Regions from separate parts of the Thioalkalivibrio sp. ALE21 genome, predicted to be linked through region 1. Evidence: predicted binding sites of a transcription regulator. Region 1 holds the regulator's gene; each other region holds the start of a gene.

Region 1 (7,839 bases):
GTGGAGAGGACGGCCCCGAATGAAGACGCTTCCGCTGTTTCCGCTGAACACCGTACTGTTCCCGGGTGGTCTGCTGCCGTTGCGGATCTTCGAGACGCGCTATCTCGACATGGTGCGTGGCTGCCTGCGCGACGACAGCGGCTTCGTGGTGGTGGCGATCGAGCCGCCCGCCGAGGGCGAAGAGCCGCCGGACGAATCGGATCCGACGGTGGGGTTCCATGCGGTGGGCACCGAGGCGCGCATCATCGACTGGGACCAGCGCTCCGACGGTCTGCTGGGGATCCTCGCCAAGGGGGCGCAGCGCCAGCGGGTCCACAACCCGCGGCGGGGAGATGACGGACTGTGGCTGGGCGAGGTGGAGCCGCTGGACGAATGGCCGGCGGTCAGCCTGCCGGTGGACTATGCATCGCTGGCCGGTCTGCTGGAGCGTCTGCTGGATCAGCTGGGCACGCCATGGTCGCACCTCGAGCGCCACCTGGATGATTCGGCCTGGGTGGCCGGGCGGCTTGCCGAGCTGCTGCCGGTGGATCTCGGGATCAAACAGTCGTTGCTGGAATCCGATGATCCGATCGATCGTCTCGAGCGTCTGCGGGCGGCCATGCTCGCGCAGTCGTCTCCCTGACAGCATCCGGGCGGCCTGTTAAGGTAAAGGGCCGTAATTTCAAGCCGGAGCCCGATCATGGCCGTTCAGGAACTCACGCAGGACAACTTCGAATCCACCATCACCGGGAATGACATCGTCATCATGGATTTCTGGGCGCCGTGGTGCGGCCCGTGCCAGCAGTTCGCGCCGACCTTCGAGGAAGCCTCGAACAAGCACGACGACGTTGTCTTCGCCAAGGTCAACACCGACGAGGAGCAGGGCATCGCCGGGGCCTTCCAGATCCGCTCCATCCCGACCCTGATGATCTTCCGCGAGCAGGTCATCGTGTTTTCGCAGCCGGGCGTCCTCTCCGCGGCGCAGCTGGACGAGGTGCTGGGCAAGGTGCGCGAGCTGGACATGGAGGCCGTGCGCGCTGACATCGAAAAGCAGCAACAGGAACAGGAGCAGCAGGCCGGCGGCAACGCCTGAGCCCGGCTCCCGCCGTAACCACCTCCCGCGGCCCGTTTCCGGGTCGCCCCGTCTGCCACTCGCACCGACCCTGACAAGCCGACGAGGTCCCCCCCGTGCTCAGCGTGATGACCCAGATGGGGGCCCTGATCGTTGCCGGGGTCGGCTGGCGGATCCTGCAGCCCGGCGGTCTGGATGCCGAAACCACCCGCCGGGTCCTCACTACGCTCGTCTATTACCTGCTGCTGCCCGCGCTGGTGCTGCAGGTCCTGTGGACTGCACCGCTGGGCCTGGACTCGGTGCGCATCGCCCTGGTCGCCGGGGCAACGGTCCTGATTACCCTGGCCGTTACCGCTGGTGCGTGCCGTGCATGCACCGCCGACCGAGCCGCAGTGGGCGCGATGCTGCTGGCCGCCGCCTGGCCCAACGCGACCTATCTGGGCCTGCCGATCCTCGACAGTCTGTTCGGCGAGGCGGGGCGCGCGGTGGCCATCCAGTACGACCTGTTCGCCTGCCTGCCGCTGGTGCTGACCCTGGGCGTGGTTCTCGCGCGCCGCTACGGCGACGGCCGCATGCCGCCGGTGCATCCGCTGCGCGGCCTGTTGTCGGTGCCGTCGATCTGGGCCGCCCTCGTCGGTGTCACCCTGAACCTGGGCGGGGTGCCGCAGACGGTCTGGCTGGAGGAGTGGCTGGGGCTGCTGGCGGATTCGGTGTCGCCGCTGATGCTGTTCGCTCTGGGCCTGGCACTGGTCTTCCACCGCTTTCACGGGCGCGACGCCCGCCCGCTGGCGGTCGTCGTGGTGATCCAGCTGCTGCTGGCGCCGGCGGTGGCGCTGGGACTGGTGTGGCTGCTGGGCATGGAGGGGATCCCCGCGACCGGGACGGTGCTGGAGGCGGCCATGCCGGCGATGGTGCTGGGGCTGGTGTTCTGTGACCGCTTCGGGCTGGATACCGGGCTGTACGCGGCCGCGGTGACCCTGACCACGGCCCTTTCGCTGGTTACCCTGCCGCTGTGGTTCGCCCTGGCCGGCGGTCTTCTGGGGGGATGAGCCTCAGGATTCCTCGCCGAAGCGGTCGGCGACCAGTTCGGTCAGGGCATCCAGCGCCGCCTCGGCATCCTCTGCGCCGTCGGTGCGGATCGTGATCTCCGAGCCCTGCGCGGCGGCCAGCATCATCACCCCCATGATGCTCTTGCCGTTCACTTCCTGATCGTTGCGGGCGACGGTGACATCGGCGGTGTACTGACTGGCGAGGCTGACGAACTTCGCGGCGGCCCGGGCATGCATGCCCAGCCGGTTAACGATGGGAACTGCGCGCTGCGGCATCGCTGGATTCCTGGTCGCAGAGAAGGATTCCGTCATGGCCCCCGGACAGCGCCTTGTTGACCAGTTCGCTCAGGGGTAGATGGCGGTAGTTGAGTACGCGGACGAGCATCGGCAGGTTGACGCCCGCGATCACGCGCGCGTTGTGTCCGCGCGCCACGCGGCTGGCCACGTTGGCCGGCGTGGAGCCGAACATGTCGGTCAGGACCAGCACACCGGCACCGCTGTCGAGGGTTTCCATGCGGGCGCGCGCCTGCGCCTGAATATCGTCCGGATCGTCGCTTTGCGACATCGCCATGGACTCGCAGTCCTCGGGCAGGTCTCCCAGCATGCTCTGCGCGGTCTGCAGGAGTGTGTCGCCCAGGTTTTGATGCGTGATCAGGATCAGACCGACGCCCATGGAACTACTCCGTTTCAGGGGAGAGAGAATCGAGCTCGCGATGACGGGTGCTAACAGTAACATGTTCCCGCTCGCGCCACGCAGCCGCCAGCCGTTCCACCAGGTAGACCGAGCGGTGGCGCCCGCCGGTGCAGCCGATGGAGACCGTGGCATAGCTGCGATGGTCCGCCACCAGCCGCGGGATCCAGGTGTCGAGGAAGCCGTGGATGGATTCGAACATCGCCCCGACCTCGCCATGGCTGTCGAGGAAACCCGCCACCGCCGGATCCAGCCCGGTCAGCGGCGCCAGTTCACGCTCGTAGTGGGGGTTGGGCAGACAGCGCACGTCGAACACGAAATCGGAATCCAGCGGCGAGCCGTGCTTGAAGCCGAAGGACTGGAACAGCAGGGACAGGCCGGCGGTCTCGCGGCTGCCGACCCGGCCCCGCAACGTGCGCGCGAGGTCATGCATCGACAGCCGGCTGGTGTCCACGGTCAGGTCGGCCTCCACCGCCACGTGCCCCAGCCAGGTCCGTTCCATGCCGATCGCTTCCACCAGCGGGATGCCGTCGCGAGCCAGCGGATGCCGCCTGCGGGTCAGGTGGTAGCGGCGCAGCAGGACCTCGTCGGAGGCATTGAGGAACAGCACCTCGACCTCCAGGCCCGATCCGCGCAGCTCGCCCAGCAGCTTGCCGAAGCCGCTGAGGGCGTCGAGGCCCGAACGGACGTCCACGCCCACGGCCAGGTGGCGGTCACCGCCGGTGTCGTAATGGCCGCTGCGGACCTTCTCCACCAGTTCCGGCAGCATCGGCAGCGGAAGGTTGTCGACGCAGAAGTAGCCGGCGTCCTCCAGGGTATGCAGGGCGACGGTCTTGCCGGAACCCGACAGACCACTGACCAGCAGCAGACGCATGTCGGTCAGCCCTCGGGATCGGGGTTGGGGACCGTGGTGCTGGGCCCGCCGATGTGGAAGATGGACTCCTCCTGCTGATCCTCGCCCATCTGGCGCCGCTGGCGGGCGCGCAGGTCGTCCCCGGCGATGTAGCCCTGCATGTGCAGCAGGTGATTGCGGACCGCGGCCTCGATCATGACCGCGATGTTGCGCCCCGGCGCCACCGGCAGGCTGATCAGCGGGATGCGCAGGCCGAGGATCTCGCTTTCGCCGCGACGCCCGTTCAGACGATCGTCCGGCACCGGCGAGGGCTCGTTGTGGTCGCGCAGATCGATGATCAGGCGCAGATATTTGCCGCCCTTGATCGCCGAGTCGCCGTACATCGCGCGGATGTTGAGCACGCCCAGGCCGCGCACCTCGAGCAGGTCCTGGAGCAGGGCGGGGCAGTGTCCGCGCACGATATCGGGGGCAATGCGCGCGAATTCGGGGGCATCATCGGCGATCAGCCGATGGCCCCGCGAGATCAGTTCCAGCGCTACCTCGCTCTTGCCGACGCTCGACGCCCCCGAGATCAGCACGCCGATCCCGAGGATCTCCATGAACACCCCGTGGCGCACCTCGAAATGAGCGAGGCGCTGCTGCAGGAAATAGCGGAGCAGGGCGATGACTTCGTGCGAGGAGGTGCGAGTGCACAGTATCACTGGTAGAGGGTCGTCACCAGCGTGGGGCATGCGCGGGAACGGGCAGGTGTCCTCGGCGAAAATCACCATGGTGGTGCCGGTGCGGGCCATCTCCAGCACAAGGTGGTCACGCTGTTCGTCGGACAGGCCGGCGATGTAGCGGGCCTCGTAGTCGCCGATGACCTGGATGCGGTTGGGGCGGATCAGGTTGAGATGGCCGGCCAGCGGCAGGTCGCCATCGCCGACTCCCAGGAGTTCGCGGTCGCCCGCGGCCTCCTCCCCGTGGACGTAGCGCAGGTCCAGACGGCTCCCCATCGCCCGCGTGAGCGCGGCGATGGTGATGTTGCTCGCGGTGCCGTCGCCTGCCGCCTCCGCCCGGTCGGCCATGGTCAGGTGTCTCCCAGGGCCCGGGTGAGGGCCTGCTGGACCCCCGCGCTGTCCGCGGCGCGCCGGATGCCGGCGAGGGTGTCCGGCTGCGACAGGCCGCGTGCGAGCTGGGCCAGCAGGTCCAGGTGTTCGCTGGTGGCCTCTTCCGGCACCAGCAGGGCGATCAGGATGTCCACCGGTTCGTGGTCCATGGCCTCGAAATCCACGCCCTGATCCAGACGCAGGACCGCGATGCGGGGCGTATCCAGCTCGGCCAGACGGCCGTGCGGAATCGCCACGCCATGGCCGAGCCCGGTGGAGCCCAGTTTTTCGCGGGCCGACATGGCTTCGAACGCGGCGCTGGCCGCCAGCCCGTCCGCGGCCCCGTCCACCAGCAGATCGGCGAGGGTTTCCAGCGCTCGTTTCTTGCTGGAGCAGTCGGCTTCCAGTCCGATGCGCTCCGGGGTGATGAGCTCGGCCGGGTTCATCGGTTTACGGGGTCTGTTCGCGGTTGCGCTGGTGGCCTTCGGCGCGATGATGGTCCTTGACCTTCTCCTTGTGCTTGATCAGCTGGCGGTCGACCTTGTCGATCAGGCCGTCGATGGCGGCGTACATGTCGTCGTGGCTGGCCTCGGCGTGGATGTGGTTGCCGGTGACCTGCAGATTCGCTTCCGCCTTGTTGTGCAGCTTCTGCGTCTTCTCGTGGGTCAGCACCACGTGCACGTCGATCACCTTGTCGAAGTGGCGTTCCAGCTTCTCGAATTTCTCGTTGACGTAGTCGCGCAGGGCGTCGGTGATTTCGACGTGGTGTCCGGTGAGGTTGATCTGCATGGGTCAGGCTCCTTTCGGTTTGCTTCCGGTCGGCATGGCGGCCATCTGGCGGCGTTCGCTGGAGGATGGCAGGTTCATGCCCTCCCGGTATTTGGCCACGGTACGTCGGGCCACGTTGATGCCCCGATCCGCCAGGATCTGGGCGAGGCGGGAATCGCTGAGCGGTTTGCCCGGCGTTTCCTCTTCGATGAGTTCGCGGATCATGGCACGAATCGCGGTCGCGGAGCATTCCCCGCCGTCGCTGGTGCCCACGTGACTGGAGAAGAAATACTTGAATTCGAACACTCCGCGGGGGGTGTGCATGTATTTCTGCGTGGTCACCCGCGAGATCGTGGACTCGTGCATCTCCAGGGCTTCGGCGATGTCGCGCAGGATCAGCGGCTGCATCGCCACCTCGCCGTGTTCCAGGAACCCCTGCTGGCGTTCGACGATCGCTCGCGCTACGCGCAGGAGGGTGTCGTTGCGGCTGTGCAGGCTCTTGATGAACCACCGCGCCTCCTGCAGCTGGTCGCGCATGAATGCGCTGTCGCGGGCATCGGAGACCTGGCGGACCATGCCGGCGTAGAGGTCGTTGACGCGAATGCGCGGGGCGATCTCGGGATTCAGGTCGACCTGCCAGCCCTGGTCGGTATGACGCACGTAGACATCCGGGACCACGTATTCCGGCGGCGTCTCGCTGATCTGGGCGCCGGGACGCGGGTTGAGCGTACGGATCAGGTCCAGGGCCGCGGCCAGCTCGTCGGCATCGCGCACGCCGCTCTGGCGCTGCAGTGCCTTGTAGTCACGCCGGGCAAGGGCGTCCATGCCGTGTTCCAGGACCGCGCGCGCGGCTTCGCGCGAGGGCGCGTCCGGCGCCAGCTCGCCCAGCTGGACCTCCAGGCACTCGCGCAGATCCAGCGACCCGACCCCGAGGGGGTCGCAGTGCTGCAGCCAGTGGCGCACTGCCTCCACCTCGTCGGTGCCGACCGGGGTGTCCTCGCCCTGACTGATGGTGTCGGCCAGGGTCTCGACGTCCCCCTCGAGGTAACCGTCGCCGTTGATGGTGTCGATCAGGGCGGCGCCGATGCGCTGGTCACGCGGGGTCAGGTGCGACAGATGCAGCTGCCACAGCAGGTGGTCCTGCAGGCCACCGCCATCGTCGTCCGAGGTGTTTTCCAGGGGATCGCGGTCGTCCAGTCCGCGCGGGCTGGCGCTGGCGTCGTAGATGTCTTCCCAGCGGGTGTCGGTCACCAGTTCGTCGGGGATGACATCCTCCGAACCGCCGGCGTCCACCGTTTCGCCGGTGCCGGCGGCGGCATCGCTGGCGGTCTCGTTCTCGCCCTCGGTGCCGGGGTCCGGGGTTTCTTCGCCATCGGCGCCGAGTTCGTCGTCCTCGGCCTGTTCCAGCATGGGGTTGCTTTCCAGCGCCTGCTGGATCTCGGCCTGGAGCTCCAGCGTCGAGAGCTGCAACAGCCGGATGGCCTGCTGCAGCTGCGGCGTCATGGTCAGCGTCTGACCGAGCTGCAGGTTCAGCCCGGGCTTCAGCATGAGTTGGGAGAGGCGTTGTTCACCATAAGTGAATAGTAATCCCTTGTTGTGGCCTTGTGCACCGGCCGGATGTGGCGATCGGTGTCACAGGCGGAAATTTTCGCCGAGGTAGACCTCGCGCACGCGGGCATCGTCCAGCAGTTCCTCCGGCGTTCCCGCGCTCAGAAGGTGCCCCTCGCTGAGGATGTAGGCGCGGTGGCAGATGCCCAGGGTCTCGCGCACGTTGTGGTCCGAGATTAGTACGCCGATGCCGCGTTCGGCCAGGTGGCGGATCACTTCCTGGATCTCGCTGACCGAGATCGGGTCGACCCCGGCGAAGGGTTCGTCCAGGCAGATAAACCGCGGATCACCGGCCAGCGCACGGGCGATCTCGGCGCGCCGCCGTTCGCCTCCGGACAACGCGATGCCGGGGCTGTGGCGCACGGTTTCGAGCTGGAATTCCTCGATCAGGGCATCGCCAATGCGGCGGCGCTCGTGGCGGTCCAGTCCGGGCCGCAGTTCCAGCACTGCCTGCAGGTTGTCCTGGACCGACAGGCGGCGGAAGATCGAGGCCTCCTGCGGGAGATAGCCCAGCCCGGCGCGGGCGCGTTCGTGGATGGGGGCCTGCGTGATGTCGCGCCCGCCCAGGGTGATGCGCCCGGTATTGGGCCGGATCAGGCCGACCAGACTGTAGAAACAGGTGGTCTTGCCGGCCCCGTTGGGTCCCAGCAGGCCGACCACCTCGCCGGGCACCAGGTCCACGTCCATTGCGTCCAGCACGGTACGCTGGCCATAGCGCTTGCTCAGCTCGC
Region 2 (7,839 bases), on a different contig from region 1:
TCGCCTTGTCCGTACAGCCTCACCCGTCCTTCACGGGGGGCTTGGATACCGTTCAAACTTCGAGATGAGAAGGGCGCGGGGACCGATCTACGGAGCAGGTTCAAGACCTCAGGAGGCCAACGGGTTACCCCGAGCCCGGTGCCACAGATGGTAGCGCTCCCTCTGCGACGACACACAAGGAGGCCAGCCCCCTGGCCGATCAGGCCCTGGAGACAGCCCGGACGCACAATCGGCCGGAGGGCCGGCCTCCCACAGGGAAGGGAGGGCGTAGGAGGCCAGCCCCCTGGCCGATCCGGCGCTGGGGTATGATGCCGACATGGACGATACCGTGATCCAGCCCGTGATCCTCGCCGGCGGTTCCGGGACGCGCCTGTGGCCGCTCTCGCGCGAGGCGCATCCCAAGCAGTTCCTGGCCCTGCCGCATGCCGATGGCCCGACGCTCCTGCAGCAGACACTCGCCCGCGTAACCAGCGCTTACCCCGGTTCGACCACCCCCCGCGGGAGGCCGGCCCTCCGGCCGACCAGCTCCGGCGCCCGATCGGCCGGAGGGCCGGCCTCCTACCGGGCAGGGTTTGGTTGTAGGAGGCCAGCCCCCTGGTCGATGCCCCCGGAACCTGCTGCGGAGCCAGATCCGGGGCCAGCCCCACACCCCGCCCCACGCTTCGCCCTCGCCCGCGTCATCGTCGGCGCCGAACACCGCTTCCTCGCCGCCGAACAGCTCCGCAGTGCCGGCCACACCGACCTGCCGCCACTGATGCTGGAACCCGAGGGCCGCAATACCGCCCCCGCCATCGCCCTGGCCGCCGCCTGTGAAGAAGCCGCGGGCCGCGACCCGCTGCTGCTGGTCCTGCCCGCCGATCACCACATCGCCCGCACCCGCGACTTCCACGCGGCCGTGGCCCGCGCGACCCCTCTGGCCGAAGAAGGCTACCTCGTCACCTTCGGCGTTTCCCCCGAGCACCCCGAGACCGGCTACGGCTACATCCGCCGGGGTGAGCCACTGGGTGATGCCGGCGCCCGCGTGGCCCGCTTTACCGAAAAGCCCGACGCCGCCACCGCCCGGCGCTACCTGGAAGAGGGCGGCTACCTGTGGAACGCCGGCATCTTCCTGTTCCGCGCCTCGCGCGTACTGGCCGAACTCGAACGCCACGCCCCCGACATCCCGCGCGCCGCGCGCGCCGCCATCGCCGGCGCCCGGCACGACCTCGACTTCCTCCGCCCCGACCCCGAGGCCTTCCGCCAGGCCCCCGCGCGCTCCATCGACTACGCCGTGATGGAAGCCACCGATGCCGCCGCCGTCACCCCGCTGGACGCCGGCTGGACCGACATCGGCTCCTGGGAGGCGCTGGCCGCCCTGCAGGCCCCGGACGCACAGGGCAACCACACCCGCGGCGACACCGTACTGGAAGACTGCACCCGCAGCCTGGTGGAAGGCCACGACACCCTCGTCGCCGCCCTCGGCCTGCAGGACACGGCCGTGATCGCCACCCCGGACGCCGTGTTCGCCGCACCCCGCGACAGGCTCCCCGAACTGCGCGCCCTGGTCGAACGCCTGCGCGAACAGTCCCGCCCCGAGGTGCACCAGTACCCCACCGTGCACCGCCCCTGGGGCCACTACCGCAGCATGGAGACCGGCGAGCGCTACCAGGTCAAGCACCTGCACGTGCGCCCCGGCGCGCGACTCTCCCTGCAGCGACACCGCCACCGCGCCGAACACTGGATCGTGGTCGCCGGCACCGCCCGCGTCACGCGCGGCGAGCAGGTGTTCGACCTGCACGAGGATCAGTCCACCTACATCCCCGTCCACGGGATCCACCGCCTGGCGAACCCGGGTCCGGGGCCGCTGGAGGTGATCGAGGTGCAGACGGGGGATTATCTGGGAGAAGACGATATCGAACGGCTGGAGGGGCAGAGGACCGGGTAGGCCCCTTGTAGGTGACACGCTTTGTCACCTCGGGTGACGAGATTTGTCACCCTGCTGGGAGTGACGAAATTCGTCACCCCTGTTGGAGCGGGCTTCGCAAGTGAAATCCCGCATAAACAGAAAGATAGGCATTTTCATTATTTTGGCATGGGTGATGCATGACTCCGGGTGGCTACCCAAAGGTGGCTGGACTCTGGTCCCGCTAATCCATGTCAAGGAGACATACCATGCAGAAAATGCATCGCTCCGCCCAAAAGGGCTTCACCCTGATCGAACTGATGATCGTCGTCGCGATCATCGGCATCCTGGCCGCCATCGCGCTGCCGGCCTATCAGGACTACACCGCTCGTGCCCAGGCGGCAGAAGGACTTTCCGTAACCTCCGGCCTCCGCACCGATATCGCTGAGCGTGTGGCCACCGGTCGTACCGTCGATTTTGATCCTGATACGACCGAACTCGAACGCGGTGAATATATCGACTCTATCGATTATGCTCCTGAAGGCGATGATGGGCCGACGATTACTATCACTTGGGATTCGGAGAATTCGGGCCTGTCGGGTAGTATGCTGCTGTATCCCCGTGACTGGGATGACGGTGAGGGCGATGAGGAACCCGAGAATAACAACATTGCGGGCTGGATCTGCGCCGAAGATGGCATGGCCGAAAATCACCTCCCGGGTGGTTGCCGCGACGACTGATCTAGCGCAGTGAAGCGTCAGCCGGAGTCTTCTTCGGCACGGTGAGAAAGGCCGCCCTTCGGGGCGGCCTTTTTTGTTTCAGAAAATGTGTCTGACTCCTCATTTTTGGCACATGAAATGCTTTTTGTAGCTTGAGCGCTGGTGCAGAGGCCTCTGCAGGGTCGGCTGCTCCGGGCAATCCATAAGGCATTTATCGGGCTTCGAGGAGAGAGTCACCATGACAGGCAGGACGACGCAGGGCTTCACGTTGATCGAATTGATGATCGTTGTGGCGATCATCGGCATCCTGGCCGCGATCGCGGTTCCGGCCTATATGGAATACACCGCGCGGGCGCAGGCCGCCGAGGGTGTGACGATTACCGCCGGGTTGCGCCAGGACGTGGCGGAAAGGGTGGCTCAGGGAAGGAGCCTGGAGGGCATGAATACGGATGGCTATGATTTCGAGCCAGCGAAGTATATCCGTGAAGTGGAGCTGGAAAACGACGAGGATGATGGCCTGACGATCATAATTCGCTGGGATGGGGACAACTCGGCGCTCGGGGACACGAGCATGACGTTCCGGCCGAAGAATGCGGATTATGCGGATGACGGCAACGTGGCCGGCTGGTACTGCGCCGCAGCCGACGACATGGCCGAGCGGCACCTCCCGAGAGGATGTGTCGAAGAGTGATCCAAATGAACTCCCGGGGCAGTGCCAATCGACCATGATCGTGTCCTCGTTTTGCCCTGGCCTTGCGCACACGCGTGGGCGCGTAACCGGGTATGGGGGGCTCATTACATGAGTAAGCTCGCGTCGGGTTGGGGTGGTCGCCTCGGGTGGCTCCTGTGTTTGGGGTTTCTCCAGGTCGCCCCACTGTCTGCGGGTGAGATCACCGTCCACGCGGTATTCGATGGGCAAGCGGTGATCTCCGTGGACGGCGAGCGGGCCGTGGTGGCCGAGGGCGAGAGCGGTCCCGGCGGGGTTCGGGTGCTGCAGGCGGGCGGCGGGCGTGTGCAGGTGGAGTTCGCGGGGGAGACCCGCTGGCTGGACCGCGGGGCGGGGGCTTCGCGTGGTGGCGTGACGGGTGGAGCGGGTGGTGCCGCAGGGAAAGCCGTCGGCCCCGGGGTCACCGTGTACACCGATTCGCGCGGGGTGCACAGCCTGACCGTGGGCGTGAACGGCCGGGCCATCACCATGGAGGTGGACCGCGAGGCCGAATCGGTGATGCTGCGCGAGCGCGACGCCGAACGCGCCGGGGTGGACGCCGACGCCGGCAATACCGTGCACCTGCGTACCGAGCGCGGCCGCGTGAACGCCCGCCGCGTCACGCTGGATGAAGTGCGGGTGGGCGGCATCCGCCGCAGTGGCGTGAGCGCGGTGATCGTGCCGGACGATCACATCCACCGGGCGCGCCTGGGGCGGACCTTCCTCGATCGGGTGGAGGTGGAGCCCAGCGGTGACGCGCTGATCCTGCGGTAGGGGGTGCCCCGGTTCGCCTGCAAGCAGGCTCCCACAGGCCGATGTGGGGGTGCGTAGGAGCGGCCTCGGCCGCGAACGGACGGGCGGTTGCCTCGGGCCCAACCTGTTCGCCTGCGAGCAGGCTCCCACAGGCGGATGGGGAGGCTGTTCGCGTGCGGGCACGCTCCCACGATGGGCGATGTGTCCTTGCCGGTCCACGGGGGGTGTGGTCCAATATGCTCCATTCGTTCAGGGGCTGAACGGCGCCGGCCGTGCGCCGCCGTCCGGATGCACCCGCGTATTGTATTCGCGGGTCGCCCCTCCCGGCACCGACGTGCCGAAAGCCCCTCGAAGGCGGTGAATTGCAGCGAGACGAGATCCAGTATCGAATTCTGAAGATCCTTCAGGACCATCCCGAGCTGAGCCAGCGCGAACTGGCGGAACGGCTGGGGGTGTCGGTGGGCAGTGCGCATTATTCCCTGAGGGCGCTGATCGACAAGGGCTGGGTCAAGGCTGGCAACTTTGCCCGCAGTGAGAACAAGACCCGCTACCTGTACAAGCTTACCCCTCATGGCGTGGCGGAAAAGGCCCGGCTGGCCCGTGCGTTCCTGAAGCGCAAGCGCGAGGAGCATGCCGCCATTCAGGCGGAGATCGCGGCGCTGGAGGAAGAGCTGAGGCAGAGCCGGTAGGAGGCCAGCCCCCTGGCCGATGGGGCCGTGTTGTAGGAGCGCAGCCCCCTGCGCGATGGGGCGTGTCCAGGGCCCGATCGGCCGGAGGGCCGGCCTCCTACGGGGGCGGGAAATTAAAACAGACCAGGAAGGATGACGGAATGAAGATTGCGGTGGCCGGAACCGGTTATGTGGGCCTGTCGAATGCCGTGCTGCTGGCGCAGCACCACGAGGTGGTGGCGCTGGACGTGGTGCCGGAGAAGGTCGAGAAGATCAACCGGGGCGAATCGCCGATCATCGATGCCGAGATCGAGGAATTCCTGGGCAACGGCTCCCTGAACCTGACCGCGACCCTGGATCCGCAGCAGGCGTACCAGGGCGCGGAGTTCATTATCATCGCCACGCCCACCGACTACGACCCGCAGACCAACTACTTCAACACCCGCTCGGTCGAATCCGTCATCCGCGATGTGCTGGCCATCAACCCGCATGCCACGATGGTCATCAAGTCCACCGTGCCCGTGGGCTACACGCGCGATATCAAGGCGCAGATGGAGACCGACAACGTCGTGTTCTCGCCCGAGTTCCTGCGCGAGGGCCGGGCGCTGTACGACAACCTGCACCCCTCGCGGATCATCGTCGGTGAACAGTCCGATCGCGCCGAAACCTTCGCCAACCTGCTGGCCGAAGGCGCCGTGGACGACGACACCCCGATCCTGTTCACCAACTCCACCGAGGCCGAGGCGATCAAGCTGTTCGCCAACACCTACCTGGCCATGCGCGTCGCCTATTTCAACGAGCTGGACAGCTACGCCGAGACCCACGGCCTGGACACCCGGCAGATCATCGACGGCGTGTGCCTGGACCCGCGCATCGGCAGCCACTACAACAACCCTTCCTTCGGCTACGGCGGCTACTGCCTGCCCAAGGACACCAAGCAGCTGCTGGCCAACTACGACGAGATCCCCAATAACATCGTCAAGGCCATCGTCGACGCTAACCGCACGCGCAAGGACTTCGTGGCCGATGCCGTGATCGCCCGCGACCCGCAGGTGGTCGGCATCTACCGCCTGGTGATGAAGAGCGGGTCCGACAACTTCCGCGCCTCCGCCATCCAGGGCGTGATGAAGCGCATCAAGGCCAAGGGTATCGAGGTGATCGTCTACGAGCCGGAGCTTCCGGACGACGAGTTCTACCGCTCCCGGGTCATCCGCGACCTCGAACAGTTCAAGCGCGAGGCCGACGTGATCGTCGCCAACCGCATCACCGACGACATCCGCGACCAGACCCACAAGATCTACACCCGCGACCTGTTCAACAGCGACTGATTCACAAACAGGAAACGATTCATGAATGACCCGGCCGGTGTGCAGACCCGCCCCTACGACCACGAAATCAGCCTGTACGACCTGTGGGACGTGTTGATGCGTCGGCTGCCCGCGCTGCTGGGGGTGGCCGTGCTGACGGTGCTCGCCGGCGTGGCGTATGCACTGGCACAGCCGGTGGAATACGAGTATCGCACGGGGGTGGACCTGCCGCGTGTGTATTCGGGAGGCCTGGGGAACGTCGTCTCGCAGGATATGGCGATCACGCGGCTTGAGGACGAGCTGATCTCCGAGCAGCGTTCGGCGCTCTTTGATGGTGAAGAGCGGGGACCCCGGGTGAACGTTCGGGAGCGCGGTTCCGACTACAGCCTGATGCTGGAGTCGACCAGCACGCGCGAGGGTGCGGAGAACGTGGCGGATCTGCACGAGGCGGTGGCCGGGGCCCTGGCGGACCGGCTGCGGCCGCGTTATGAACGCAGTCTTGCCGGCAGCATCCGGCCCCGGGAAAATCGGGTCGCGGAGCTCGAAAGTCAGATTGATTTGCTGCGGGCCGACCTGGACTCGCTGTACGAGCGACTGGACGAAGAACGCGAGGTCACCGGCCTGATCGTGGCCCAGCAGATCGGTGATATCCGGCGGGACCTGGTGGAGTTGCGCACTGCGCGCGTGGATGCTCAGTCGCAGGTGGAGACCATCGAGGCCATGAGTCACGACACGGAGCTGACGTATCTGATCAGTGAATCCGAAAACCCCGTGGGCCCCAGCCGCTCCCTGATCGTCGCGCTGTCGGTGGTGCTGGGCGGCATGCTGGGGCTGTTCGTTGCGTTCTTCTGGGAGTTCGTGCACAACGCCCGGCACCGGCGCACCAACGAGGCCTGAACCCCTTGCCAACGGACCAATCTTTGTAACAAGGAATCCCCGTAACCATGGATCTGATCACCCCCTACGGCGGGACGCTTTGCGACCGCTACGTTGACGAATCCACCGCGCGCGAGCTCAAGGAGCAGGCGCAGGAGATGCCGAGCTGGGATCTGACCGAGCGTCAGATCTGCGATGCTGAACTGCTGCTGAACGGCGGTTTCTCGCCGCTGACGGGTTTCATGCGGCAGGCCGACTACGACGGCGTGCTGGGCAACATGCGCCTGGCGGACGGCCAGCTCTGGCCGATGCCCATCACCCTGGACGTGAGCGAGGCGTTCGCCGAGCAGGCCGCGCCGGGCACCCGAATCGCGCTGCGCGATGCCGAGGGCGTGCTGGTCGCCGTGATGGACGTGGAGGACCGCTGGACGCCGGACAAGGCGCGCGAGGCGCAGCAGGTGTTCTCCACCACCGACGTCGCGCATCCGGCGGTCAACTACCTGATGAACCGTGCCGGGGCAGTGTACCTGGGCGGCACGCTGCACGGGGTCGAGTCCCCGGTGCATTACGACTTCCGCAACTATCGCTACAGCCCGGCGGAGCTGCGCGAGTACTTCCGCAAGCTGGGATGGAACCGCGTGGTCGCGTTCCAGACGCGCAATCCCATGCACCGTGCCCATGTCGAGCTCACGCGCATGGCCGCGCGCCAGACCGAGGCTAACCTGCTGATCCACCCGGTGGTGGGCATGACCCGCCCGGGCGATGTGGATCACTACGTGCGCGTGCGTTGCTACGAGCACGTGCTGCGTCAGGCGCCGGAGCAGACCACCCAGCTCAGCCTGCTGCCGCTGGCCATGCGCATGGGCGGACCGCGCGAGGCGCTGTGGCACGCCATCATCCGCCGCAATTATGGCTGCACCCACTTCAT
Region 3 (7,839 bases), on a different contig from region 1:
GTTCGCGTGACTCAATGGCCCGGGTTTCCTCCAGCAGGATATCCTCCAGCCGTTGTCCGAGACGGATGGATTCCTCCAGGGAAGGACGAATTCCGGTTTCGTCGGTCACCACCGGATCACCGCAGCAGGCCTTCGATTTCCATCATGCGATCGGCCAGTTCTTCGTTGTCGATCGGGTAGTTCCCCTGAGCGATCGCCTCGCGGATCTCGGCCACCTTCGCCTCGTTGAACGGTGCGGCCTCGCTGGCTTCGCCGCTGCCGTTCATGGCCTGGGCGGCACCGGTCAGGGTGACGGCGTCGCCATTGGCGGCATCGCCATTGCCGGCGCGATCCACCCCGTTGCCGCCGGTGCGGGCGTCGTCGTCACGGCCGCGGACTCCGCCGTTCTGGCTGTCGGGGCGCAGGCCGTTGATGTTGGGGCCTTTGATATCCATGACTTTGTCCTGTCGTTTTACTGGTCTACCGCGTGTATCGGCCGGAATGCCCGAAACTGTAGGGTCAGTTGCGGGATTTCCGTCACATTTTACTACAGGGCGACGCGGACCGTGCCCGATGGCTGGACCTCGCCCTCGATCTCGCGTCCCGAGGACGTGTTGCGCACGCGGATCCAGTCGCCGGCCGTGGCGTCCTCCAGGGCTTCGCCCTGCATGCGGATAGTGACACTGCCGCTGCTGGCGAGGATGGTAACGCGCTGGCCGCGCTGGATCACCTGGCGTTCGTTGACGTGCTGCTGGCCGATGACCTGGCCCTGGCGGATCGCGCGGCGGGTCTGCAGACCGACGACCTCGGATGCGTCCTCGAAATAATGGGTGGCCTGGCGCGACGTCTCGATGCGTTCCATGCGCAGATCGCCCGGTCCCAGGGTCTGCTGGCGCGACAGGTTGCGTCGGGCCACCACCACCTCGGCGTGGCGTTCCACGGCGGCCGGAACGTACACCGACCAGGTCACCGGCCCGGGGCAGCGGATGTTGACCGCGGTATTGCCTCTCGGGCGTCCGCCGGGCGGCAGCGAGGCCTCCAGGGGCTCGTCGCAGCGCTTGAGGCGCAGGCGCTCGTCGACATGACCGAGTTGCACCTCCACATCGTCACCGTTGTGCTCCCCCAGCTGCTGGTGCAGGAACCGTTCCGCGCTGTCACGGATGTTCTGCACCGGCTCGATCTCCGCTTGCGCGCCCGGGGCGAGGAGCGCGAGCATCAGGAGAAGCGCACCCCCGCTGCGGCCCGGGCTGCGGTACGGGAGCAAAGCCTGTAACTTGAGAAGGTGCATGTCCGGTCACCGTTGACCCTGTGTCTTCGTAGCGGGATGCATGCAGATTCCGTGCCATGGTATCCGGGCCTGTCCTGCACGCCCGATGCGTGGTTCAAGCTCCCGCCGGCGCGGCCGTTAGCAGGGAGAACAACCCAGGGGGCGAGAACCGTGAGTCAGTTTATTGACGACGTGAACCAGCGCACGCAGATGGTCGGGCAGAACCGGATGGAGCTTCTGCTGTTCTATCTGGGCGGCACGCAGACCTTCGGGATCAACGTGTTCAAGGTGCGCGAGGTGATTCCGCTGCCGCAGTTGCGCCAGATTCCCGGCTCCGCCGGGGTGGTGCGGGGTGTCACGACCCTGCGGGACAAGACCGTGCCGATCATCGATCTGGCGCGGGCGATGGGCATGCAGTCGACCCGGGCCGGGGCGGACGGGCAGCAGAAGGTTGTGATCACGGAGTTCAACCGCTCGGTGCAGGGCTTCATGGTATCGGCGGTGGATCGGATCGTGAACGTCAACTGGGACCAGGTGAAGTCGCCCCCGCGCGGCACCGGGCGCGAGTCGTTTCTGGTGGCGGTCACCGAACTCGACAACAAGCTGGTGGAGATCATCGACGTGGAGCGCGTGCTGTCGCTGGTCAATCCGCTGCCCACCGAGGTGTCGGAAAGCGTGCGTTCCGCGGTGGCCGAGCAGACACCCGAGCGTCGGGAAATCGTCATCGCCGACGATTCGGTGGTGGCCCGCCGCCAGATCGAAAGCGCCATCCAGGGGCTCGAGTGGCCCTACGTGCTGTGCAAGGACGGGCGTGAAGCCCTGGATTACCTGGAGGAGAAAGCCGCAGAGGGCCCGATCCACGACACGGTCGAGCTGGTGATCTCGGATATCGAAATGCCGCGCATGGACGGTTACACCCTGACGGCAAAGATCCGCGAGAACGAGCGGCTGCGACCGCTGCGGGTGCTGCTGCATTCCTCGCTCAGCGGCGAATTCAATACCGACATGGTGCGTCGGGCCGGTGCGGATGCGTTCCTCTCCAAGTTCAACCCGGACGAACTGGCCAGTGCGGTCCTGGAACAGATCAACAAGACCGCCTGAGATGTCGGTGGTTGCCGGGGGCGAGGGGTTGCCGGCCCGGCCGGGGCGGGTGGCCGGCGCTTGCCGCCCCTTTGCAGGCTGCGGACTCCCGCAAGGCCGCCTCGAAGCCCTATACTGTGGCGGCATGGAATCATCGAACCGAACAACCAGCGGACGGCGGACGGGCCCGGCACGCGTCAAGGCGGAGATGTGTGCGTGATCGATTCCCGTGACTACGAAGAATTCGCGCGCTTTCTCTCCGAGTGCTGTGGCCTGGTGCTGGGGGACAGCCGCCAGTACCTGGTGTCCAGCCGGCTGTCCCGCCTGCTGGATGAATTCGGCTACAAGGACGTGCCGGAGCTGCTGCACGCGCTGCGCAAGGCCCCCAGCCCGAAGCTGCGCACGCGCGTCATCGACGCGATGACCACCAACGAAACCTCCTGGTTTCGCGACGGTTTTCCGTTCGAGATCCTGCGCCACGTGATCCTCCCGGAGCTGGCGTCCACTCGGTCGTCGATCAAGGTCTGGTCGGCCGGGTGTTCCAGTGGCCAGGAGCCCTACAGCATCTCGATGGTGGTCTCGGAATGGGAGGCGTCGCGCCCGCGCCGGGTGGTGCCCGTCAGCATTCTCGGGACGGACCTGTCCGAGGGCGTGCTGGAAGATGCCCGCAAGGGAGTCTATGACGGTCTGAGCATCGTGCGCGGGCTCAGCGAGTCGCGGCGGTCCCGGTTTTTCCAGACCGTGCCCGAGGGGCACAAGATCATCCCCGAAGTGCAGCGCCGCTGCCGGTTTCAGAAACTCAACCTGGTCGACAGCTACGCGGCGCTGGGCAAGTTTGACATCGTGTTCTGCCGCAACGTCCTGATCTATTTCTCGGCCGAGACCAAGCGTCAGGTCCTTGACGGTATAGCGAAGCAGCTCAACCCCGGTGGCTATCTGTTTCTTGGCGCTTCCGAGACGGTCGGGCCCTACAGCAAGGCCTACGAAACCGTGCGCACCGAGTACGGCTCGGTCCTGCGGCTGAAGGGCTGAACCCCTCCACGCCGGGCCTGCAACGGGCCCGGTGCTCGTTTCCCAGCGCGGCGATTCGCCGCGCGGCCGGCCGCGCGCCGGCATCCCTCCCAATCCTTTTCCCTTTTGCCGGCAGCCAATGGCACGGCGATTGCATCGTCGTGGTCAGGCAACGGATGCCCGCCATGTGCGGGCCGGACGGAACGGGATGAGCATATCGCTGGACAAGGCACTCGGGATTCTGCCGGAGTCGGTGAACCTGCGTTCGCAGCGCATGGAGGTTCTGAGCTCGAATATCGCCAATGCCGACACCCCCGGCTACAAGGCGCGCGATCTGGATTTTCGCAGCCAGCTGGAGGCGGCCGACGGGGGCGGTGGCGGGCAGCTGGCGATGAGCCAGACCCGGGCAGGTCATCAGGATCCAGGGACGGCCGCCGCGGGCACCGGGGCCGAGCTCAAATACCGCATTCCTTCACAGCCATCTCTGGACGGCAACACCGTGGATCCGCAGATGGAGCGGGCGGCGTTCGCCGAGAACTCGGTCAAGTACCAGAGCAGTCTCGAATTTCTTAACCGCCGGGTTTCCGGCATTCGCGATGCCTTCCGGGGCAATCGCTGAACCTGACGGGAGGCCACCGCCGTGAGTGATCTGTTCAACCTTTTCAATACCTCGGCCTCGGCGCTGACGGCGCAGTCGGCGCGGCTGAATACGGTGTCCTCGAATCTGGCCAACGCCAATACGGCGGCTGGCAGTGCCGAGGAGGCCTATCGCGGAAAGCATGTCCTGTTTCAGGCGGTGATGGACCAGGCCAACCGCGACGGGACGGCGACACCAGTGCAGGTGGCGGGCATCGAGGAATCGGATGCCGAGCCGCACATGCACTACGAGCCGAACCATCCGAAGGCGAACGAAGAAGGCTACATCTTCCGGCCCGCAGTCAGCGTGGTGGAGGAGATGGCCAACATGATGTCGGCCTCGCGCAATTACGAAGCCAACGTCGAAGTCATGGACACCACCCGCCAGCTGATGCAGCGCACGCTGCAGATGGGCGGACAGGGCTAGGAGAACGCAGATGACCGGACTGACTCCCGACATGCTTGAAGGGGCGGGCATTCGCACCGACCGCCAGGCCCAGCGCGACCGCCAGGAGGCGGAGGGGCCGAGCGAAGAACTGGGACAGGAGGACTTCCTCAAGCTGATGACGACCCAGCTGCAGAACCAGGACCCGTTCGAGCCGATGGAAAACGGGGACTTCATCGCGCAGATGGCGCAATTCTCCAGCGTCACCGGAATCCAGGAGCTGAACGAGTCGTTCGAGGGCTTCGCCCAGTCGATGGGCCAGAACCAGGCGGTGCAGGGCGCCAATCTCGTTGGCAAGGACGTGCTGGTGCCGGTGGAGTTCGGCCAGCTGGATCCCGAGGGCGGCATGAGCGGCGCGTTCGAGCTGGGGGCCTCGGCCGAGTCGGTGGAGGTCGAGATCATGAACGGAGCTGGTGAACGCGTGCGCAGCATGAATCTCGGCGCGATGGGCGCCGGGCTGCAGGACTTCCAGTGGGATGGCCTGACCGACAACGGACAGCGCGCGCCGGCCGGGGTCTACGAGGTACGGGCGACCGCGCGCAGCGGGGAGAGCACCGAATCGCTGGAGACCTTTCTCAACCAGCGCGTGGACAGCGTCTCCATGGGCGGCGAGAAAAACGGCCTGGCACTGAATGTGCAGGGTGTGGGCGAGATCGACTTTTCCGACGTACGCCGGATCTCCGGCTGACGTTCGACCCAAAAACAACCGGAGGAACGGAACATGCCCTTCAACATCGGATTGAGCGGACTGAACTCGGCCCAGGCCGACCTGGACGTGACCGGCGACAACATCTCCAACTCGGGGACCACCGGGTTCAAGAAATCGCGTGCGGAATTCGGGGACGTCTATGCGCAGTCCTTCGGCGGGACCTCGCAGACGGCCACCGGTGCCGGTTCGCGCCTGCTGGCGGTGACCCAGCAGTTTAGCCAGGGGCAGACCGAGTTCACCGAGAACGGTCTGGACCTGGCCATCGACGGCGAGGGCTTTTTCCAGCTCAATGATGACGGCAATACGGTCTATTCGCGCGCCGGCGAGTTTCAGGTCGACCGCGATGGCTTCCTGGTGAACAGTCAGGGCCAGAACCTGCAGGGATACATTGTCGAGGACGGTGATACTGACCCGGCAGATCTGGGAGGTGCTCCGGGCGACCTGCAGCTGCAGACCGGCGAGGGTGCACCTCAGGTGACCTCCGATATCGAGGCCCGGCTGAATCTGCAGTCGGATTCCCCCGTGATCGACGGTGGATTCCAGACCGATGACGGCGTGGCCGTCCCCGACAGCTACAACTTCTCCACGTCGCTGACGGTGTACAACGGCCAGGGGGAATCCCAGGACGCGGAGGTCTATTTCACCAAGACCGATGACAACGAGTGGGAGGCCTATGTCTCCGTCAACGGAGAGGTCGTCAACGAGGGTGATCCCAAGCAGCTGGCGTTCGATGGCAACGGCGAGCTGGATTTCGACGCGATGGATGACGACGACGCGACCTTTACCTTCACTCCCGGCGGCAACTTCGAGGATGACCACGAGATCACCATCGATTTCGCCGGAACGACCCAGTACGGCTCCGATTTCGGGGTCAGCGACCTCAACCAGGACGGGTTTGCCCCGGGCACGCTGACCGATATCGATATCGACAACGAGGGCGTGGTGTTTGCGCGCTACAGCAACGGGCAGTCGGACGTGCTGGGCCAGGTGACGCTGGCCAATTTCGATAACCCGCAGGGTCTGGAACAGCTGGGCAACAACAACTGGGCCGAGACCTTCGCCTCCGGCGGGCCCACCCTGAACGCGCCGGGTTCGGGCGGCACCGGGCAGATCCAGGCCGGGGCCCTGGAGGCCTCCAATGTGGATATTGCGCAGGAGCTGGTGAACCTGATCACGGCCCAACGCAACTTCCAGGCCAACTCCCAGACCATCTCCACGGCCGACACCGTGACCCAGACGATCATCAATATCCGCTAGGGCGGTAACCGGAGGATCCTGCGGGAGGTCAAACCATGGACCGTTTTCTCTACATCGCGATGTCCGGGGCCCGGGAGACCGAGCACGCCCAGTCCGTCAACAACCACAACCTGGCGAATGCCAATACCGATGGCTTCCGTCAGGCGCTGGCAACGGCGGATACCGTCCCGGTTCGCGGACCGGTGTACGACACCCGCGACTACGTGCAGGTGGGGACCGAGGCGGCGGACTTCTCCAAGGGCACGCTGCGCAGTACCGGGCGCGACCTCGACGTGGCGATCAACGGCGATGGCTTCATCGCGGTGCAGGGTCCGGACGGTCAGGAGGGCTACACCCGCGCCGGCAATCTGCAGGTGGACGGCTTCGGTCTTTTGCGCACCGCCGACGGCATGCAGGTGATGGGGGACGGCGGCCCGATCGCGATCCCGCCATCGGAGAAGGTCGAGATCGGCACCGACGGGACCATCAGCGTGCGCCCGCAGGGGGCGCCGGCCGATGCGCTGGCGGCAGTCGAGCGCATCCGCCTGGTCAACCCGGACGTGGAGGACCTCGAGCGCGGGGATGACGGCCTCTTCCGCATGGCGGACGGCGGCGAGGCGCCGGCGGACGCCGACGTGACGCTGACCTCCGGCGCGCTGGAGAGCAGCAACGTGAACACCGTGGAGGCGCTGACCCGCATGATCGAGCTGTCCCGGACCTATGAGACGCAGGTCAAGATGATGGACACCGCCAACACGCTGGAACAGAGCAGCAACCGGCTGCTCGGCATGGGCTGATCCGGGGTATCCCGGAGACACCCCGACTGACAGGAGAAACGCCATGAACCAGGCACTGTGGATTGCCAAGACCGGTCTAGACGCGCAGGACACGCGCATGTCGACCGTGTCCAACAACCTGGCCAACTCGAACACGACCGGCTTCAAGAAGGACCGGGCGGTGTTCGAGGACCTGATTTACCAGACCGTGCGCCAGCCCGGCGCCCAGGCCACCCAGGATCAGCAGCTGCCCTCGGGCCTGCAGATCGGCACCGGCGTGCGCACGGTCAGCACCGAGAAGATGTTCGAACAGGGCAACCTGCAGCAGACCGAGAACTCTCTGGACGTCGCCATCGAGGGCGACGGCTTCTTCCAGGTGCTGATGCCCAACGGTGACGTCGGTTACACCCGCGACGGCAGCTTCCAGGTCAATTCCGACGGCCAGGTGGTGATGTCCAACGGCTATCCGCTGCAGCCGGGCCTGTTTGTCCCGGATGATGCCGAGTCGATCGACATCGGCAAGGATGGCACCGTGACCGCGCGCATTACGGGGCAGGCCGAACCGGTGGACCTGGGGCAGATCCAGCTGGCGGACTTCGTGAACCCCGCGGGCCTGGAGGCGGTGGGCGAGAACATCTTCAAGGAGACCGCGGCTTCCGGCGTGGCGCAGCAGGCCAATCCCGGGCTCAACGGCGTGGGC

What was found. Region 1 encodes sigma-54, which starts transcription at its own class of promoters, with help from an activator protein. Its sites were predicted from a motif close to TGGCANGNTNCNTGCTT; they were not measured.
Region 2: the regulator sigma-54 is predicted to act here: its motif matches at 2,068-2,084, upstream of D893_RS13040 (pilin).
Region 3: the regulator sigma-54 is predicted to act here: its motif matches at 3,478-3,494, upstream of flgB (flagellar basal body rod protein FlgB).

Annotation. Positions count from the first base shown of each region.
Region 1 covers NZ_QKMA01000004.1:58,751-66,589, reverse strand. Annotated here, with positions in the region: gene D893_RS05070 (flavin prenyltransferase UbiX) at 1-23, shown strand, start outside; gene D893_RS05065 (LON peptidase substrate-binding domain-containing protein) at 20-622, shown strand; gene trxA (thioredoxin) at 680-1,072, shown strand; gene D893_RS05055 (AEC family transporter) at 1,168-2,100, shown strand; gene D893_RS05050 (HPr family phosphocarrier protein) at 2,104-2,376, opposite strand; gene D893_RS05045 (PTS sugar transporter subunit IIA) at 2,348-2,773, opposite strand; gene rapZ (RNase adapter RapZ) at 2,778-3,665, opposite strand; gene hprK (HPr(Ser) kinase/phosphatase) at 3,671-4,711, opposite strand; gene D893_RS05030 (PTS sugar transporter subunit IIA) at 4,714-5,178, opposite strand; gene raiA (ribosome-associated translation inhibitor RaiA) at 5,183-5,521, opposite strand; gene D893_RS05020 (RNA polymerase factor sigma-54) at 5,525-7,048, opposite strand; gene lptB (LPS export ABC transporter ATP-binding protein) at 7,133-7,839, opposite strand, start outside.
Region 2 covers NZ_QKMA01000028.1:6,585-14,423, reverse strand. Annotated here, with positions in the region: gene D893_RS13045 (mannose-1-phosphate guanylyltransferase/mannose-6-phosphate isomerase) at 317-1,924, shown strand; gene D893_RS13040 (pilin) at 2,152-2,622, shown strand; gene D893_RS13035 (pilin) at 2,840-3,292, shown strand; gene D893_RS13030 (TIGR02281 family clan AA aspartic protease) at 3,524-4,081, shown strand; gene D893_RS13025 (MarR family EPS-associated transcriptional regulator) at 4,423-4,749, shown strand; gene D893_RS13020 (nucleotide sugar dehydrogenase) at 4,890-6,056, shown strand; gene D893_RS13015 (Wzz/FepE/Etk N-terminal domain-containing protein) at 6,078-6,932, shown strand; gene D893_RS13010 (bifunctional sulfate adenylyltransferase/adenylylsulfate kinase) at 6,980-7,839, shown strand, end outside.
Region 3 covers NZ_QKMA01000015.1:15,434-23,272, forward strand. Annotated here, with positions in the region: gene D893_RS11050 (flagellar protein FlgN) at 1-112, opposite strand, end outside; gene flgM (flagellar biosynthesis anti-sigma factor FlgM) at 117-434, opposite strand; gene flgA (flagellar basal body P-ring formation chaperone FlgA) at 527-1,195, opposite strand; gene D893_RS11065 (chemotaxis protein) at 1,418-2,347, shown strand; gene D893_RS11070 (protein-glutamate O-methyltransferase CheR) at 2,543-3,358, shown strand; gene flgB (flagellar basal body rod protein FlgB) at 3,546-3,956, shown strand; gene flgC (flagellar basal body rod protein FlgC) at 3,978-4,400, shown strand; gene D893_RS11085 (flagellar hook assembly protein FlgD) at 4,411-5,106, shown strand; gene flgE (flagellar hook protein FlgE) at 5,140-6,384, shown strand; gene flgF (flagellar basal-body rod protein FlgF) at 6,420-7,160, shown strand; gene flgG (flagellar basal-body rod protein FlgG) at 7,204-7,839, shown strand, end outside.